2 regions of the Metabacillus mesotrionivorans genome follow, and region 1 is predicted to be linked to the other one. Evidence: a T-box and tRNA genes for the amino acid it is inferred to sense, from the RefSeq annotation. Region 1 holds a T-box; the other holds one or more tRNA genes.
The links. A T-box is a leader RNA that pairs with one kind of tRNA and senses whether it is charged. The one in region 1 lies ahead of thrS (threonine--tRNA ligase), so its partner is inferred to be a tRNA-Thr.
Positions count from the first base shown of each region.

Region 2: it has a tRNA-Thr gene. The T-box ahead of thrS (threonine--tRNA ligase) is inferred to sense a tRNA for this amino acid. The anticodon was not compared.

Region 1 is NZ_JBQMFF010000004.1:209,285-218,932, reverse strand. Features, by position in the region: gene ACTSEZ_RS13345 (TVP38/TMEM64 family protein) at 1-35, opposite strand, end outside; gene ACTSEZ_RS13340 (DUF1294 domain-containing protein) at 97-366, opposite strand; gene rplT (50S ribosomal protein L20) at 433-792, opposite strand; gene rpmI (50S ribosomal protein L35) at 820-1,020, opposite strand; gene infC (translation initiation factor IF-3) at 1,042-1,560, opposite strand; ribosomal protein L20 leader region at 1,610-1,739, opposite strand; gene thrS (threonine--tRNA ligase) at 1,871-3,799, opposite strand; T-box leader at 3,853-4,093, opposite strand; gene ytxC (putative sporulation protein YtxC) at 4,171-4,995, opposite strand; gene dnaI (primosomal protein DnaI) at 5,112-6,047, opposite strand; gene ACTSEZ_RS13305 (replication initiation and membrane attachment family protein) at 6,069-7,466, opposite strand; gene nrdR (transcriptional regulator NrdR) at 7,551-8,009, opposite strand; gene ACTSEZ_RS13295 (cytosolic protein) at 8,124-8,522, opposite strand; gene speD (adenosylmethionine decarboxylase) at 8,639-9,019, opposite strand.
Region 2 is NZ_JBQMFF010000016.1:32,821-42,468, reverse strand. Features, by position in the region: tRNA gene ACTSEZ_RS21090 (tRNA-Asn) at 26-100, shown strand; tRNA gene ACTSEZ_RS21085 (tRNA-Ser) at 105-194, shown strand; tRNA gene ACTSEZ_RS21080 (tRNA-Glu) at 204-278, shown strand; tRNA gene ACTSEZ_RS21075 (tRNA-Val) at 294-369, shown strand; tRNA gene ACTSEZ_RS21070 (tRNA-Met) at 451-527, shown strand; tRNA gene ACTSEZ_RS21065 (tRNA-Asp) at 531-606, shown strand; tRNA gene ACTSEZ_RS21060 (tRNA-Phe) at 617-692, shown strand; tRNA gene ACTSEZ_RS21055 (tRNA-Thr) at 704-779, shown strand; tRNA gene ACTSEZ_RS21050 (tRNA-Tyr) at 789-873, shown strand; tRNA gene ACTSEZ_RS21045 (tRNA-Trp) at 892-965, shown strand; tRNA gene ACTSEZ_RS21040 (tRNA-His) at 990-1,065, shown strand; tRNA gene ACTSEZ_RS21035 (tRNA-Gln) at 1,098-1,172, shown strand; tRNA gene ACTSEZ_RS21030 (tRNA-Gly) at 1,231-1,305, shown strand; tRNA gene ACTSEZ_RS21025 (tRNA-Cys) at 1,315-1,388, shown strand; tRNA gene ACTSEZ_RS21020 (tRNA-Leu) at 1,410-1,495, shown strand; tRNA gene ACTSEZ_RS21015 (tRNA-Leu) at 1,531-1,611, shown strand; gene ACTSEZ_RS21010 (hypothetical protein) at 2,372-3,532, shown strand; gene ACTSEZ_RS21005 (cupin domain-containing protein) at 4,104-4,799, shown strand; gene ACTSEZ_RS21000 (carbohydrate ABC transporter permease) at 5,098-6,039, shown strand; gene ACTSEZ_RS20995 (carbohydrate ABC transporter permease) at 6,039-6,866, shown strand; gene ACTSEZ_RS20990 (ABC transporter substrate-binding protein) at 6,947-8,227, shown strand; gene ACTSEZ_RS20985 (cache domain-containing sensor histidine kinase) at 8,388-9,648, shown strand, end outside.

The DNA.
Region 1 (9,648 bases):
GAAGTAGCAAGATCGATTGTTCCCACCTCTTTCATGCAGTCCCTGATGATGCTGTGTGAGAATCGTTCCCTAAAGTGTATCAGATGGGAGGCTGTCTTATGACAGCTTATAGAGAAAATAGACAAACAAAACGAGATGGACAACCATCAATGCCGGAAGACCTGCCGCAAACGTTCGGTGCTTCGTTTTGTGGCGGTACGTATTCATCCCTACAGTAAGTCCCGCTGCACCACCGATAAAGGCGACAAGCCAAAGAGTGTTCTCCTTGATTCTCCACTCGCCGCGTTTCGCTTTTTTCTTATCCGCTCCCATTATGTAAAATCCGTACACATTCAAGATCAAATAGTACGCAATCATGAGTGCCATATCATTCAACTCCATAAATAAATGATAAAAAGACCATTCTCATACGGTGAGAATGGTCTTGTGGTATTAGCTGTTAAGTTTAGCTTTAGCAGCGTCTGCAAGTTGAGCGAAAGCTTTTGCATCAGTAACTGCAAGCTCAGCAAGCATTTTGCGGTTAACTTCGATGCCTGCAAGCTTTAAGCCATGCATTAAACGGCTGTAAGAAAGACCGTTTAGGCGTGCAGCAGCGTTAATACGAGTGATCCAAAGCTGACGGAAGTCACGCTTTTTCTGACGGCGATCACGGTAAGCATACATTAATGATTTCATTACTTGCTGGTTAGCAACTTTGTATAATGTATGTTTTGAACCGAAATAACCTTTAGCTAATTTAAGAACTTTTTTACGTCTTTGACGTGAGACAGTACCGCCTTTTACTCTTGGCATGTCAATTCCCTCCTATGTGAAAACGAATTATTTAATGTTATCTAATAAATGACGGATGCGTTTGAAGTCGCCTTTGCTTACTAGCGTGCCTTTGCGAAGCTTGCGTTTTGCTTTCGTTGATTTGTTAGCAAATAAATGGCTAGTGTAAGCGTGTGAACGTTTTAATTTACCTGATCCAGTCTTTTTGAAACGCTTTGCAGCGCCGCGATGAGTTTTCATTTTTGGCATAAGGTATTCCTCCTCGTATCTTTACTTTTCAGCTTTAGGTGCAAGCACCAGGAACATACTGCGTCCATCCATTTTCGGATGAGACTCAATTGTACTTAAATCTTCACAAGCTTTAGAAAAACGGTCCAGAACACGCTGGCCAATTTCTTTATGAGTGATTGCACGTCCTTTAAAGCGGATGGAAGCTTTCACTTTGTCTCCTTTTTCAAGGAACTTGCGTGCATTTTTAAGTTTTGTGTTAAAATCATGCTCATCAATCGTCGGGCTGAAGCGAACCTCTTTCATGCTGATGATCTTTTGATTTTTACGTGCTTCTTTGTCTTTCTTCTGCTGCTCAAAACGGAATTTTCCGTAGTCCATAATGCGACATACAGGAGGCTTCGCGTTTGCGGCAACTAACACTAAGTCAAGATTCGCTCTGGCAGCAATCTCAAGCGCCTCTTGGCGTGTTTTGATTCCAAGCTGGTCGCCGTTTGCACCAATCAGACGAACCTCACGAGCGCGGATTCCATCGTTTACCATCATGTCTTTGCTAATAATTAGCCACCTCCAAGGATTTTTAACTGAACAGACTCTGCTCGCACTTTTTTCAAATAAAAAAGTGCGGGCGCATAAAACACCCACACTACGATTTAGTATACTAAGTATAAAATGGTCGTAAACCTGCAGACTGCGCAATGCGTCAATCAGGTGAGAAGCGGGTGCTTCTGCTTGCTAGACAAACGTTCTATTCAATTACCATGCAAATTATATCACGGAAAAAATTCCTGTGTCAAGTCATGCTGGCTTTTATTGCAACAAAAAGAATTGTATCAAACATCTTCCGCATGTGCAATACTTTTTTACAGATTTATCTTTTAACTTCTTTCACAATGCCGTCAATAAATGCATCCAGGCTGATTGTTTCAGATTTCTGCTCGCCGTATTTACGGACATTCACAGCTGATTCAGCTGCTTCATTATCGCCCACTACAAGCATATAAGGTGTTTTCTGAATCTGCGCCTCGCGGATTTTATATCCGATTTTCTCATCGCGTGCATCAAGCTCGACGCGGAGACCTGCAGCCTGCAGCTTCTCCTGAACGCTTTTCGCGTAATCAAGATGAACTGAAGGCGAAACCGGGATCACCTGAACCTGAGTTGGAGCAAGCCAAGTCGGGAACGCCCCTTTGTACTCTTCAATCAGGAAGGCTACAAAACGTTCCATCGTTGAGACAACCCCGCGGTGAATAACAACCGGACGGTGCTGTTTGCCGTCTTCTCCTACATAGTTCAGATCAAAGCGCTCCGGCAATAAGAAGTCAAGCTGCACAGTAGAAAGCGTTTCGTCTTTTCCAAGTGCTGTGCGGACCTGAACATCAAGCTTAGGACCATAGAACGCCGCTTCCCCTTCTGCTTCAAAATAGTCATGACCAAGCTCGTCCATCGCAGATTTAAGCATACTCTGTGCTTTTTCCCACATCGCATCATCGTCAAAATATTTCTCTTTGTCTTCCGGATCGCGGTAGGAAAGACGGAAGGAATAGTCATTGATGCCAAAGTCTTTATAAACTTCTTCAACAAGTTTTACAACCCGGATAAATTCATCTTTGATTTGATCAGGACGGACAAAGATATGGGCGTCATTCAGCGTCATTGCGCGGACACGCTGCAGTCCTGTAAGAGCTCCTGACATCTCATAGCGGTGCATCGTTCCAAGCTCTGCCACGCGGATCGGAAGTTCGCGGTAGCTGTGAATGTCATGCTTGTACACCATCATGTGATGCGGGCAATTCATCGGACGAAGAACAAGGTCTTCATTGTCCATGTTCATTGCAGGGAACATGTCATCCTGATAATGATCCCAGTGGCCGGATGTTTTGTACAGCTCCACACTGCCAAGCACCGGTGTGTATACGTGCTGGTAGCCCAGACGCTCTTCTTTATCCACAATGTAGCGCTCTACGATGCGCCTTATTGTCGCGCCTTTTGGAAGCCAGATTGGGAGGCCCTGTCCTACTTTTTGAGATGTCGTAAACAGGCTCAGTTCTTTTCCAAGCTTTCGGTGATCGCGCTCCTTCGCTTCTTCAAGCAGGCGCAGATGCTCATCAAGGTCTGCTTTTTTAATGAAAGCCGTACCGTAAATGCGCTGCAGCATTTTATTGTTGCTGTCCCCGCGCCAGTATGCGCCGGCTACACTTAAAAGCTTAAATTCTTTCAGCTTTCCTGTTGAAGGAACATGCACCCCGCGGCAGAGGTCAAAGAAATCGCCCTGTTCATAGATCGTCACTTTTTCCCCTTCAGGAATGGCATCAAGCAGCTCAATCTTCAGGTGATCGCCTATTTCTTCATATAACGCCTTTGCTTCTTCGCGTGTTACTTCTTTGCGGACGACCTCTATGTTTTCATTGATGATTTTCTTCATTTCTTTTTCAATCGCCGGCAGATCCTCAGCAGAAATCGATTCTTCCATATCGATGTCATAGTAGAACCCGTTTTCAATAACCGGACCGATTCCAAGCTTTACATTTCCATATAATCGTTTAATGGCCTGGGCGAGTACGTGGGCAGAGCTGTGGCGGATGATTTCCAGCGCATCTGGGCTGTCGAGTGTGACAATTTCAATGCTTCCGTCCTGCTCAATCGGTGTTTTCAAATCAATCAGTTCACCGTTCAGTTTACCGGCAATGGATTTTTTTCTCAGACCCGGGCTGATGGAGGCTGCGATATCTTCAGTTGATGTGCCTGCCTGATATTCCTTTACAGCTCCGTCCGGAAAAGTAATGTTTACATTTGACATCCTAAAGTCACTCCTTGCATGTTTTCTTAAAAAATAAAAAACCCGTCCCTAAAATAAGGGACGAGTGATTATTCGCCGTGGTTCCACCCTTGTTTCCATTCACATTACGCGCGGTGAATGGCTCAAAAAAGATCTGTAACGGGATTTCCCGTCAGCACTTACTCAGGAATAAGTCCTTTTCAAAGCTGAAGTTCAGAGGCGGTAAGCAGGTTATTCGTACTGGGAAGCTTTCAGCCATGTCTTCCCTCTCTTTGAGCCGTGATAACTCACCCGTGTCCTCATCAAAACTTTTCTTCTATTCATAACGTATTATAAAAGCATTCCGGGAGGAAATCAAGCTGATTCCGCTTTTTCCCTTCCGAAAGCTGAATTTAAACGCCAGCCATCTTTCTCGGATAAATGCTTACCCGTTCAAGAAAGATATTCTGGATGGTCTGCACCATTCCATAATCAGGTGAATCGGTATACAGGTGGATCTTCCCAGGGGCTATAGAGACAAGGGGAGCCAAAAGGGAAGCATCAATGTACATCGGGTGCTGATGAACGAACGTCCTGTCAATACGCCCCGCTAAATCCTCTTTGCTGATTTCAGAAAAATGCTCATTGTAAACGGTCAGTTCGTGTTCATGAACAATGTGAATAACCTCTGCCTTCGTTTCCCTGCTCATGGCATACTCTCTTAAACTATGAATAAACGTCTGATACTCCTGTTCAAGCTTATACTCTTCAATCGCAATCTCAATATATTTATATAAACGCTCCACATAGCTGTGAAGACGGAATTTTATAAAGGACGAAAGAGCAAATGCAAGATCAGGCTTAATAAAGTCATTCAGCGCTTCATAAATCGGCGTTTCTCTCACGGGAAGCTGTTTGGCACCGGGAATTTCCGTCCGTTCACCTTCAATGATCGCCTCTGCAATATGTATGATTTGCTGCTGTTCTTCAGGCTCATGAAAATAAAAGCGGTCCCTGATGATCGAAAGCATAAGACGTGATTCATTGTATTTAAGAATATAAGACGCAAGCGCCGGAATAAAAAGCGTTCTTGCCGCCGCATCAAAATCACTTGCCGAAACCCCGACTCCGTTTCCGTCAATTATGCACAATTCAACGTTCCGCTGATTTTGCTTAAGGACAAGCATTGTATAAAATCTCTCTGCTTCATCCGGAGAATTAAAAAATACTTTGATCAAGGTTGTCCCCCCTTTTAGCCAATACCTGATTCCATGTATATGGCCTGAGAAGAACAATTAGAATCACAAAACCAAAAAAAGCAGCACGCCGCAGGATTTGCGGTGTACTGCTTTTTCTATCTTTCGCGCCAGTTGCGGCCTTTCAGTTCGAACGGTTCTGCCAGATACTTGATCCTCTCCATAATTCTCGCTGATTTTACAGGCTCTTCTTCACCGCGCTGTGTAACGCTTAAATGCGACTGAAGATCTTTCATGCTGAAATTGGAGGTGAAAAACGTTGGAAGGTTTTCAAGCATGCGGTATTGGAGGATTGACCCCAGAATATCATCGCGCACCCAGCTTGACATCGCCTCGGCACCAATGTCATCAAGCATCAGCACCTTTACCTTTTTAACTGCCTCAACCTTCTCTTCCAGCGAATGATCATGCATGGAGCTTTTTAATTCCCTGAAAAATTCCGGCACATACACAAGCATGGAAGGAATCTTTTTCTTTGCAAGTTCGTTTGCAATCGCTCCGAGAATATAGGTTTTGCCGATCCCGAACGGACCGTACAAGTACAGCCCTTTGCGGTACTTGCCCTCTTGATAGTCCCTGCTGAAGCTTAGGGCCATGTCCACAACCTTCAGCCTGCTTGCTTCCTTGAGATCAATGTCTTCAAGGGTTGCATTCAGAACGTCACGCGGAATAAACATGGACTTGATGAGCGACTGCTGTTTTTTCCGTTCATCATCCGCTTCTTTCGTCGGGCAGACCTCATACTTCAGGTCAATGGTTTTTCCCTGAAGGATAAGCTTCGGATGATAGCCTTCTACTAGATTTTTGCATTCTCTGAGACTCGGGCAGTCTGCGCAGCGCTTGCTTTGTCCAATGTATTCGTAGAGTTTGATCAGGCTTCTGTTGATCATTTCTTCATTCACTTCAGAACTGTTTTCATGCAGAAATTCCTGGATATCCGGATTTTGCATGATCTGAGCCTTCATGGCACCCAGCCTCTTCTGAAAATCTTCCCGGCCTGAAAGACGCCCAAGAGATTTGTTGATGGATTCCATTTTGTTCACCTCCGCCTGAGATTAATTTTGTTCCCTGTACTGTCTGAGCTTTTCTTCAAGCCGTTTCCGTTCAAGCTCTGTTTCTTCGTCATCCTGCTCTGCGGCTGGTTCTCCACGTTCTTCGCTTTGCTGTAAATACTGTGGCAGCGTTTCTTTCCGGACAATTTTTCTGCCGGAAGATGTTTTCTTTGAAGCCCAGTCCTGATACTTTCTGTGCTCCTGCTTCGCAAGGTCCATCGCTTCCTTGACAGTTGACACCTGTTTCCGCGCCCAGTGGCTCGCGATTCGCTGAACATACGTCTTTGAGAGCTTCATGTCGGTTTTGAGCATGACATAGTAGATCAGGACGTTCACAACGCCCGGATGAAGCTTTTGTTTGAACATGACTTCTTCAACGATCTGCAGGTCTGCAGCAGATGGCTCTATGCCGTCTGCCAGGTCCTTTAAAAACTGCTTCGGCGAGATGCTCTCAAGCTGTCTGATCAGCGATTCTTCCTGTGACAGTTCAGCCTGAACCGCAGGCTTTGACCTGAGATGGGAAGGCTGTACTTTTTCAGTAAGAGCAGGAAGTCTTTCCCCGTGCTCAAACTGATACCAGTCTCTTGCAGCCTTTCTGAGTTCATCTATTTGAATGGCTTCATTCGCATCAATGGCGTTCATCACAACATTCTTCATCTCCATGGCTCCAATGCCGTAAAGATAAGAAAGTTTCTTGATCGTTTCTTTTACTTTCGGCGTAATGGATTTCCTTGGAATGACAGCTTCTGAAAGCCCGGCGTAAAACAGATCAAAATCAAAAACAGTGTCCGTCATATGGGGAGAGCTTCCCGTCTGAGAACCAAGAAAGTCCTTGCCTTCTTCAGGGATCATGGATTCCTGCATTTCTCCTGAAGCAAAAGAGTGCATTTCTGTTGGCTGCAGGGACTGAAACACCTCATTGAAGGGTTTTGTCACCTGCGTCAAGTTTTCCGGAAGGCTGCTGTCTGAAAAGTAGGCTTTCAGCTGACTGTATTTTGACTTTCCGATCCGGTTATACAGATAGATGTTTAATACCCCGTCCTGAAAAAATTCATCCGGCATGATGGGCGGCATCAGCTCATAGATGTAGAGTCTGGAATCTCCTTCTTCTTTCAGATAGGTTTTAAGCAGTCCAATGCCCTCAAGCTTAATCCGTTCTTCATAGATCTCCCTCAGGTTGCTTTGCATAAGAGACATCAAGCCATGATGCGTCGTTTCTCTGCTCCATATCCGGTCCTGTTCAAGCTCTGACCAGAGTGTCATATAGAGGGCATAGCATTTTGCCCCAAGCAGAGGCTGATAGAGCAGCGTCAGAACTTTTCTGTCAAAATCCTGCAGCAGCCCGTTCATTTTGACGAGATACCTGTCTACCGGAAGTAATTGTTTCCAATGATTGTCCATAGCATTCCCTCTGTTTCATCAGCCGAAACAAGCAGCATGCCTGCGAAAAGGAAAAAAGAGCCCAAAACCATGTTCTGCGCGCTCTTATTTCACCTTTTTGATCAGCTCTGATAATTCTTGAATAAATACATTTATATCTTTAAACTGGCGGTAAACGGACGCAAACCGGACGTAAGCCACTTCATCTACACCTGCAAGCCTGTCCATAACCATTTCGCCAATGTCGTCGCTGTTCACTTCTGATATTCCCTGATTCCGGAGTTCTTTTTCAATATCCTGCACAATCTCCTCCAGTTTCGGAAGAGGAACAGGGCGCTTTTCACACGCTTTGATGAGCCCCCGAAGAATCTTATCTTTGCTGAATTCTTCCCGGACCCCTTCTTTTTTGACAACAATGAGCGGAATCTCCTCTACCTTTTCAAACGTTGTGAAGCGGTACTGGCACTCTTCGCATTCACGCCGTCTCCGAATGGATTTTCCTTCATCAACAGGACGGGAGTCCAGAACTCTCGTGCCATTATGATGACATGTAGGACATTTCATACAACCAGCTCCAATCAAAAAGCATCGGGATTTCTGTTACAGTCTGATCTTGATGCCGAATCTTTTCTTCTATCTTTCCCAAAAGCCTGGACTTTCCTTCGCACGCAGCCGTTATCACTTCGGATAAAGTCCTGTGCCGATAAACGGAAGATCCTTATTCAACTTTTCGTAAGCCTCACTGATCAGCTTTTTGCTGAATCCGAAATCTGTTCCGAGCTTTGAATCTGTTGACACGTTGAAATCAATGGCTGTTTCGTAAGGCCGTACAGATATGACCGTGACAATCATCAGCGCTTTTTTAGGTTTTTCAATGGCAAGACTGATTTCGCCGTGCTCTTCGGAAACGGAGGTTACTTTTGCTCCAGGCATTCTGCCGAGCGTTTGCTGAACGGTTTCCATTGCCTTCTTGGCGGTCGTTTTATAATAGTGGCTTCTCAATGCCTCATCGTAATGATTTTCAGACGTTTCCTGTCCTGCAGAGAAGAAACTTTTCATTTTATGCATCATGCTCATAGTCAGGCTTGGCTCCTTTTCTAATTAGAATAAAAGGTATGTATGTAAAAGGTCATTGCATAAGAAAAAGAGGTGCATGCTGCACCTCTTTCATTTTACATGAAAATGAGTAATCATTAAAGAGCTTTTACTTGAGCCTGTTTCACTTGTACAGGACCCATGCCGCGCGGGATCTCAATGTTCTCGCGTGTTTGTGCGCAAAGAGCCTCTGCAATATAGTCTGCTGCAACATTCGGGTTTAAATCTCCGCAAGTATATACATCAATGCTTGCATATCCATGCTCAGGGAAGCTGTGAATCGTTAAGTGAGACTCAGAGATGATGACAACCCCGCTCACACCTTGAGGAGCAAATTTGTGAAAAGCTACCTCACGCACTTCAGCACCTGATTTCAGCGCAGCATTTACAAACGTTTTTTCAATAAAGTCCATATCATTCAGTTTATCAAAGTCGCATCCCCACAGTTCAGAGATTACGTGACGTCCCATTGTTTCCATTATATGGTTCCCCCTTTAGGAATTTTAGTTTACATGAAGTTCTTCGCAATGGATTGTTGAACTACCACGGGGGAAAGTTAGTCCAGAGAGGTCCTAACCCTTTAAGTAGCCACAAGGCCGCGTTCATTAAGAAGTTCACGAAAAATAGTATACTTTCTTTAGTTTGTTTTTGCAACACACTTTTTTCAAAAAAATGATGCTTCTCTTTCATGCAGGGGCTCGCAGCATACGCTGCCGGGGGTTTTAGTATTTTTTGAGCGGAGATAAATTTCGTTTTTGGGGGAGGACATAATTTGGAATACTTTCTGGCGGGATGGTGCTATTGAACCGGATTTTTTTCTGCTTGAGGGTTCTTATTGGGTGGGATGGTGATACCAAACCGGATTCTTCTCTGATTGAGGGTTCTTATCGGACGGATCAGGGCTACCAAACTGGATTCTTTTCCGCTTGAGGGTTCTTATCGGACGGATTGGTACCACCAAACCGGATTCTTCTCCGCCTGATTGTTCTTATCGGACGGATTGGTACCACCAAACCTGATTCTTCTCCGCTTGAGGGTTCTTATCGGACGGATTGGTACCACCAAACCTGATTCTTCTCCGCTTGAGGGTTCTTATCGGACGGATTGG
Region 2 (9,648 bases), on a different contig from region 1:
TTGCCAGGCTGGTGAAAATTATTATTCCGCAGTAGCTCAGTGGTAGAGCTATCGGCTGTTAACCGATCGGTCGTAGGTTCGAGTCCTACCTGCGGAGCCATTTTGGAGAGCTGTCCGAGTGGCCGAAGGAGCACGATTGGAAATCGTGTAGGCGGTAACCCGTCTCAAGGGTTCGAATCCCTTGCTCTCCGCCACAACTTTATGGCCCGTTGGTCAAGCGGTTAAGACACCGCCCTTTCACGGCGGTAACACGGGTTCGAATCCCGTACGGGTCACCAACATATTTTCGCTGCGGAGGATTAGCTCAGCTGGGAGAGCATCTGCCTTACAAGCAGAGGGTCGGCGGTTCGAGCCCGTCATCCTCCACCATGAAAATTTAAAGCAGCAGCGTAACGGTCAAGCAGGTTTAACACCAACTTATCGGGACGAAGAGAATTACCTTATTATTATCGCGGGGTGGAGCAGTCTGGTAGCTCGTCGGGCTCATAACCCGAAGGTCGCAGGTTCAAATCCTGTCCCCGCAACCAAATGGTCCCGTGGTGTAGCGGTTAACATGCCTGCCTGTCACGCAGGAGATCGCCGGTTCGATCCCGGTCGGGACCGCCATTTTTATAAAGGCTTGGTAGCTCAGTCGGTAGAGCAAAGGACTGAAAATCCTTGTGTCGGCGGTTCGATTCCGTCCCAAGCCACCATTTATTCTTTAGCCGGTGTAGCTCAATTGGTAGAGCAACTGACTTGTAATCAGTAGGTTGGGGGTTCAAGTCCTCTCGCCGGCACCACTGAAATGTGGAGGGGTAGCGAAGTGGCTAAACGCGGCGGACTGTAAATCCGCTCCCTCAGGGTTCGGCGGTTCGAATCCGTCCCCCTCCACCATTTTTATCAATCAAATATAGGGGCATAGTTTAAAGGTAGAACAGAGGTCTCCAAAACCTCCGGTGTGGGTTCGATTCCTACTGCCCCTGCCAATTTAAATCTTATCTTATATAGTGGCGGTTGTGGCGAAGTGGTTAACGCATCGGATTGTGGCTCCGACATTCGAGGGTTCGATTCCCTTCAATCGCCCCATTATTTTATTAATAGGGTTTTTATTTATTTTTTGGGCTATAGCCAAGCGGTAAGGCAACGGACTTTGACTCCGTCATGCGCTGGTTCGAATCCAGCTAGCCCAGCCATTTTCACTTTAACAGTCATCTTTGTGCAACAGCTGCATAAGATACAATTACAGCGAATGCGGAAGTAGTTCAGTGGTAGAACACCACCTTGCCAAGGTGGGGGTCGCGGGTTCGAATCCCGTCTTCCGCTCCAGAATCTTAAGGCGGCATAGCCAAGTGGTAAGGCAGAGGTCTGCAAAACCTTTATCCCCGGTTCAAATCCGGGTGTCGCCTCCAATTTTTATGAACTCACCCTTAGCCGGGGTGGCGGAACTGGCAGACGCACAGGACTTAAAATCCTGCGGTAGGTGACTACCGTACCGGTTCGATTCCGGTCCTCGGCATCAACCAGTATCCAGTTCAAAAAAATGATCATTTTGCCGGTGTGGCGGAATTGGCAGACGCGCACGACTCAAAATCGTGTTCCTCTGGAGTGTCGGTTCGACCCCGACCACCGGTATCTAAAATAGCTATAGAAATCAAGACTTCAACATAACCGTTGAAGTCTTTTTTTGCGTTTATTTTTACGACATAAATTTTACAAAATCGTGTGCGTTGAATCGTGTGCGTAGGAGGTTGGTGTGGGTAGAAGAGGAAAACTTTCAGATGATGAAGCGCAAATAATTAAAAAGAAAATTACGGATGATCAAGCTTACGAAGTCTTCTTCAAAAATTGTTATTGTACAAGGTCAATATATAAATAAATTACGTGAAGATTTAACGGATTATCTATATCAATAATATATGTCAAAAAATGATTGGATAGCTTCAATTGATTCATTTCAAGGTAATGACTCAATTCCAATAATGACAATTCATAAAATTAAGGGGTCTATTCATAAAAGCTGCGTGCCAAATAACGAATATTTTATATATTGTTGAGTGATATTTAGAACAGAATAAAAGTTCTGTTATGTGGTTTAATTAAAGTTAGATTGTAGGATGCTCTCACGTACACCCACAATCTATGGGTGGTATGATGATAAGGGGTTAAAAACCTTTTTATATCAACATCTAAAATGATAATATGCTTTTCTTGTCCTCAGATTTTCAAAGAACACCGAATCCATTACAAAAAAAGCTAACCGATTTTTGCATTGGCCCTTATTGCTATGTAAGAGTAGATGATATATTGTAAAGGGTTTAATAGTTATCATTCTATAGGAAGTTATTGGTAATATATGTTATAATAAAGTTAGCATTTTTTGGAGGTGAAAGTGGTGAGAATGTTTTCGGAAAAGGGCTTAATACAAACAAATAATATTTATCAAAAGATTGCACTTATTTCTTTAACAGTTAGTATATTTTCTTCTTTTTCTTTCTTAATATCCTATTCCTTTCTTTATGGATATTATTTCGGGGGATCATTAGACTTCTCTTCTTCTAATTTTGATATTTATCTCAACTTTATTCCATTCCAGTTTCAGACCATGACATTTACATGGTTAATGCTCTCCTTATCTATCAGTTTACTCATTTTTATGTCAAAAATTATAATAGAAAAAGAGTTTCAAAATATATTATTAGTACTAATAAGTTTCATTATTTTACATATTCTATTAACTGTTTTTTTTACTCGACAAGTTAATGATGTTTTAACAATTCTTCAATTTGGTGTGATTTGGGCGATTCCTTTTTTTATTCTATTAATGGTTTTCTTTGTTGTGAGAGTTTACAAGGTCCCCCTTAAATCCTTTGCCGGTTCTTTATATGGTTTAATTGGAATTATGTTTCTAATAATAATAAATCATTGGAATACCGCTGATGAGTGGGTAATGCTCTTGGTTTATTTTGCATTTTTTGCCGGAGGAATCAGTTTCAGTTATATTTCCTATAACAAATACTCAAATGTTGCATTCTTTTTTCCATATTATTTTATAATCCTTATATTAATATATAGTCTGTATCCAATACAGGAATTCTTTAATTCTATTAATATAATGGGGGTTGTTATTGTCTGTCCAATTGCTATGATAATAAGCTATTTTACTGCTAAAAAAAAGAAATTAGTAGATGTTAATTCAAATAATGTTACAGATAAGCATTCAGTCTTTATATACCTTTCAACAGTACTCAATGAGTTTCTTAATAAGAAAACAAATAATAAATTAATAATGTTAATCATGTTGATGCTTTTGGGGGCATTTATTATAATACCTAGAATTTCTATATACACAGCAAAAGTTATTCGAAGTTTTACACCTGTAGAAAAATTACAACAGAATATTATAAAAATGAAGGATATAGAAGGCAGAGTAGTGAAATTCAAAGGAAAGGTTGTCGCAGATCAAAATAATATACTTTTTATCTCAAATGAAAATTGGCAACTGGAACAAGTGAAAACCGAAAAATACATAGTTGAAATAAATGAAAAAGACTAAATATTGAAAGAATTTTAGGTGGACATTATTATTTACAAATAAAAGTGCGTAAGAAATACTACTTAAAGTGTGATTAAGGGTAAGGGAAAGTTCCTTACTCAATGCTCATAAAATTTGACTCCATGTTGACTCCTAATTGTAAATAAACTATAGAATAATTTCTGAAGAATGTAGTCTTTATAAGACTTTGTAAATTATGTTATAGATGAAACCGACATAAAATCGTATTCCTCTGGAGTGTCGATTCGACCCCGACCACCGGTATCTATAACTTACGAAAACGAGTAAGGCAATGCTTTTAGCAATCAGAGCATTGGCTTTTTTTGTTTTATCTGAACGCCCATCGTGTGGACAAAATACTTCCTCAATCTTATAAATTTAAACCCAAGTACCCCCGCCCACCTCCCTGCATATGATGCTTTTATATGCGCTGAAAGGGTGGAGAAGAATGTATTATTATCCGAATTACTGGTATCCAAATCCTTATTATCATCAGGTTCATACACCGATGAACAGTTATTACAGAGAACCGGCCTATTGGAATTATCAAGGGAGCACCTACCCCTATGAGATGAGTGAGTACAGATTCTCATTAAAGGATTATGGAGGAGAGCCATTTGTTATTAATATTAATGAAGCGACGCTGCAGAACAATACTTTCCGGACGGCCTTATGGACAGGAACTCACCTGCAGCTAACGTTAATGAGTCTCAATCCGGGTGAAGATATCGGGTTGGAAATGCATCCTGATGTTGATCAGTTCCTGCGGGTTGAAGAGGGGCAGGGGATTGTTCAAATGGGCAAGAGCAAGGACCAATTGCCTTTCATGAGAAACGTCTATGATGATTCGGCGATCTTCATACCGGCAGGAACGTGGCACAATGTCACTAATACAGGCAAATCTCCGCTGAAACTTTACTCGATCTATGCTCCTCCGAACCATCCGTTTGGTACAGTTCATCAGACGAAAGCGGATGCAGAGGCTGCCGAAGAAAGTTACGGCCAAAATGGTGGAGAAACCGTTATTGATGGCAAGACTCCGGATGAATGGGTAAAGCACACGGAATTTTTGGTGAAGGAAGGGCTGGAGGATGTGCAAAGAGGGATCAATGCGGTTCATATTCTTCAGGAGTTTATTTTGATGGGCGTGCTTGTAGGGAAGGGATACACTCCTGAGAAGGCATATGAAACAGTGGAAGAGTGGGAGCGTACGGGAGAGTCCAAGCTTCTGCAGCAGAGCAAAAAATTAGGGGGACAAAGCGTATAGTGATGGCTGTACCCCGGAATATTAGACTCAATTAAGCAAATGAGAAAGAACCTGGAGCTCACCAGGTTCTTTTTTTGTTAAAATACATTTATTGCACCAGTTGCTCAAAAGAGCTCGTATTGGTGCATTTCTCAAGCATTTATGTGATTTTAGCACTGTCATACAAAAAGAGGACAAGCCTTTCTCCCCACATCTAGTCAAAATAGTGCACCTTCTTCGTCAATTGAGTATCCCCTTTTTAGTAAGCGCTATCATTATAATAAAAGAAAGCGGTTACAAACTAAGGGTGGTGAGACGGTTGGAAACGAAAATTCAAACGGGGCCTGTGAGCACGAAGGCTCAGATGCAGACCGTTCCTAAGAAGAAGTTTAAGGTGAAGAGCCTGCTTGTATATGGCGCCTTTGTTGGTCCGGCGCTGCTGTTCTTCCTTGTGATCCAGATACTGCCGTTCTTAATGGGGCTTTATTATTCGTTTACTTCATGGAATGGAGTCAGTTCAGCTGTCGAGTGGGTAGGTTTGGAGAACTATCTGAAGATCTTTACGAATGATCCGGCCTTTTTTAATTCTTTCATTTTTACGACGAAGTTTATGTTTGCGGCTGTTATTATCAGTAATGTGATTGGGTTTGCTTTTGCACTGATGCTGAATGCAGCGCTTAAAACGAAGAATGTTCTGCGGACTGTCTTTTTCCTTCCGAACGTCATCGGGGGATTATTGCTCGGATTTATCTGGCAGTTCATTTTTGTAAAAGGTTTTGCATCACTCGGAAATATGACGGGTCTTGAGTTTTTCAAAATGCCTTGGCTTGGCGATGAGACGACTGCGTTTTGGGGAATTGTCATCGTGTTTGCCTGGCAGACGAGCGGCTATATGATGGTCATCTATATTGCAGCTCTTCAGGGTGTGGATACTTCCCTGCTTGAGGCGGCGAAGATGGACGGAGCTTCTGCTTGGACGCTTTTGACGAAGATTATTGTTCCGCTGATTCTTCCGGCGTTTACAATTTGTCTGTTCCTTACAATATCAATGGCGTTTAAGATTTTCGATCTGAATATCTCTCTTACAGGCGGCGGGCCGTTCAACTCGACTCAGTCTGTAGCGATTAATATTTATCAGGAAGCCTTCCAGAATAACCGTTACGGTCTTGGTACGGCGAAGTCGATTCTGTTCTTTGTGGTTGTTGCCATCTTTACAACCGTACAGGTAATGATGACGAAGAAGCGGGAGGTTGAGGCGTAATGGGCAACCGGTACACAGGCAAAACATTTGTCCTCGAGATCATAGCAATCGCAATTGCGCTGATCTTCCTGATTCCGTTTTACTTCGTTCTAGTAAACTCGGTTAAGCCGTTTGCAGCTATTTTAATAGATGCTGCAGCATGGCCGAAGGAATTTATGTTCTCTAACTACGCCAAAGTGTGGGAGGTTATCAACTTCCCGCGGGCTTTCTGGAATTCGCTTATCATCACTGTTTTCAGTAATATTGGGTTAGTGATCATCAGCTCGATGGCTGCGTGGAAAATGGTCCGCACGCCGGGCAGATTCAACAAAATCCTGTTTGTTCTGTTTGTAGCGGCAATGGTCATTCCGTTCCAGACGGTGATGATTCCGCTGATGAAGCTTGGAGGCACGCTTGGTCTGACAAACAGCATTCCGGGTCTGATTATCATGTATTTCGGTTTTGGTGTTCCGCTTTCACTGTTCCTTTATCACGGGTTTGTGAAAACAGTGCCTGTTGAAATTGAAGAGTCAGCAAAGATTGACGGCTGCAGCGAGTTCGGAGTGTTCTGGAGAATTGTTTTCCCTCTCCTAAAGCCGATCACGGTAACGGTAGTCATTCTGAATACGCTTTGGATCTGGAATGATTACCTTCTTCCATTGCTTGTTCTGCAGGATGCGGAGCTCCGCACGATTCCGCTTGCGGCAAGTTCATTCTTTGCCCAGTACACGAAACAGTGGGATATGGGACTCGCAGCGCTGGTGCTTGGCATTACCCCGGTCGTGATTTTCTTCCTGTTCCTGCAAAAGCACATTATTAAGGGTATTGCATCAGGTTCGATCAAGTAGATATAAAGTTTCTGCATTCGATAGATTAAGAGTGCAGAAATTTATATAAAATAAAAAGATTCAAGGAGGTCAATCCATCAATGAAACGCTTTCTGTTATTATGTATGTCATTAGTTTTCGTATTCGGCATTATGGCGGGCTGTTCGTCTAAAGAATCATCAGGCGGAGATTCAGGCAAGGATTCAAAATCAGGCGATGAAGTGGTAACGCTTAACTTCTTCCAGTTTAAAGTAGAAATTGCTGACCAGCTTCAGGAAATGATCAAAGAATATGAAGCTGAGAATCCAAACATTAAGATTAAACTTGAAACAGTAGGCGGCGGTGCTGATTACGGCGCAGCTCTTAAAGCGAAATTTGCCTCAGGCGAAGAGCCGGATATTTTCAACAACGGCGGTTTTAAAGAACTTGAGCTCTGGAAAGAAAAGCTTGCTGATCTTTCTGGCGAGCCATGGGTTGAGCATGTTCTTCCAATCGGAAAAGTGCCAATGACAGATGCAGACGGCAAGCTTTACGGAATGCCTGTCAACCTTGAAGGATACGGCTTTGTTTACAACAAAGACCTGTTTGAAAAAGCAGGCATCACTGAGCCTCCTAAAACAATCGATGAACTGAAAGAAGCTGCTAAAAAGCTTGAAGCTAAAAAGATCACTCCATTCTCTGCTGGATACGGCGAGTGGTGGGTAATCGGGCAGCATTTACTGAACATTCCATTTGCACAGCAGGAAGATCCGGAGAAATTTATCGCAGGTCTTTATGACGGATCAGAAAAATTCACTGACAACGAGCAGTTCAAGCAGTTCAAAGAAGTTCTTGATACAGAGCTTAAATATGCAAACGACAATCCATTAACGACAGATTACAATACACAGGTTACACTTTTCGCTTCTGGCGAAACAGCTATGCTGCAGCAAGGTAACTGGACAGAAAACATGATCACAGAAATCAATCCTGAGATCAACATGGGCTTCCTTCCAATTCCGATCAGCAACGACGAGAATGCAAACAGCCTTCCAGTCGGCGTACCGAACAACTGGGTACTGAACAAAAATTCAGAGCATCTTGAAGAAGCGAAAGCATTCTTAAACTGGATGGTTTCATCTGAAACAGGCAAACGCTTCATCACAGAAGAATTCGCATTCATCCCGGCATTCGATAACATCGAGCCTGCTGGTCTTGGCGATCTTGGAACATCGATTCTTGATTACTCTAAAGAAGAAAAAACAATCCCTTGGACTTGGTTCAAATGGCCGGACGGGGCGAACAAAGAATTCGCTGCTGCCATGCAGGAATATGCTGCAGGCAAAATCGACTATGATACAATGCTTGAGCGCTTCCAGACTTCATGGGATAACTTGAAGTAATAGACTGATAGAGAAAGCATGCCCTCATGGGTGTGCTTTCTTTTTGCATCCTTTTGTAATCCCCCCCAAGGTATTTGAAGGAAGATTCTAAAAAGTGCTTTCAAGCCTATAAAACTGGCTATATACTAAAGAATAAGCTAGTCCCTGGAGGTCAGACCCCATGCTGAAACGAAGCATCCGCAACAAATTGATTGTTCTTCTGATGATTACGACCATCGTGCCGTTCGGCAGTTCCATTTTAATCACGTACCTATATACAAAAGAATCGCTTGAAGACCAGGTTGTGAAAGAAAGCAGCAATCTGCTATACCAGGGGAAAATAAACCTTGAAAGCTATTTGAATGAGCTGAACGGTCTTACACTCTCCCTGTACAACAACCCGGATTTTATTAACTACCTCAGAGCGCCCGATGATAAAAATGACTATCAGAATGTCGGTGTTGTGAAAAATATTATGCAGACCATTCTCTATACAGGAGATACGATCAACGAGGTGAAAATTTCGTTTGCCAAAGATGACAGGGTGATTTCTGCTACTAAGCGTTCGACTGTAGTCTTTTCAACGAGTATTGAAGATGAAAAAAGTGAGGCCTTCAACAGTGCTGAGCGCAGCCCCTACAACCTGTATATCGAGCCCGTATACGCAAGCCATGAGGACAGCCCAAGAAGGGGAAGGGACATCGTGATGATGCACAGGGCGCTTACGAATGTGCCCGGAAGCGATGTACTTGGATACATCACTCTCGGCATTTCGCCTGATACGATCATTGATATGAGCCGGAATCTGTACAACCGGGAAACAGAGGAGTTTTTCCTGCTGTCATCAGAGGGGAAGATGATTTACAGTTCAAACGCCGAGATTCCGGACGGATCCAATCAAAAGTGGATTGAGAGCGTGATGGATGCAGACACTGCATCAGGCACGTTTGAGTGGCAGGAGGATTCTTTTAACGGAGTGATGATGTACGACAGGCTTTCTGAATCATCCGGAGGCTGGATCCTGGTCAAGCGGGTGCCGTTTCATATCCTTTATGACAGCGCATACAGCGTGGCTAAAATCAACATTCTCTTTGGCGTGATCGGTTTGTCGCTTGTGGTGCTTGCTGTTCTGTTCGTTTCCTTTAAAATGACGTCCCCGATCAGAATTCTGCTTCAGAATATTGAACAGGTTGAAAAAGGCAATATGAAGATCGCCTCCCAGTCCTTCGGATCTGATGAAATCGGGATTCTGGGCTCCCGTTTTCAGCAGATGATCGAGCGGATCAATCAGCTGATTACGAGGGAGTACAAGCTTGAGCTCGAAAATAAGACAAATCAACTTAAAGTGCTGCAGTCTCAAATCAACCCGCATTTCCTTTATAATGCACTGCAGTCAATCGGAACAGTTGCCCTTAAAAATAACGTCCCGCAAATCTACTCCC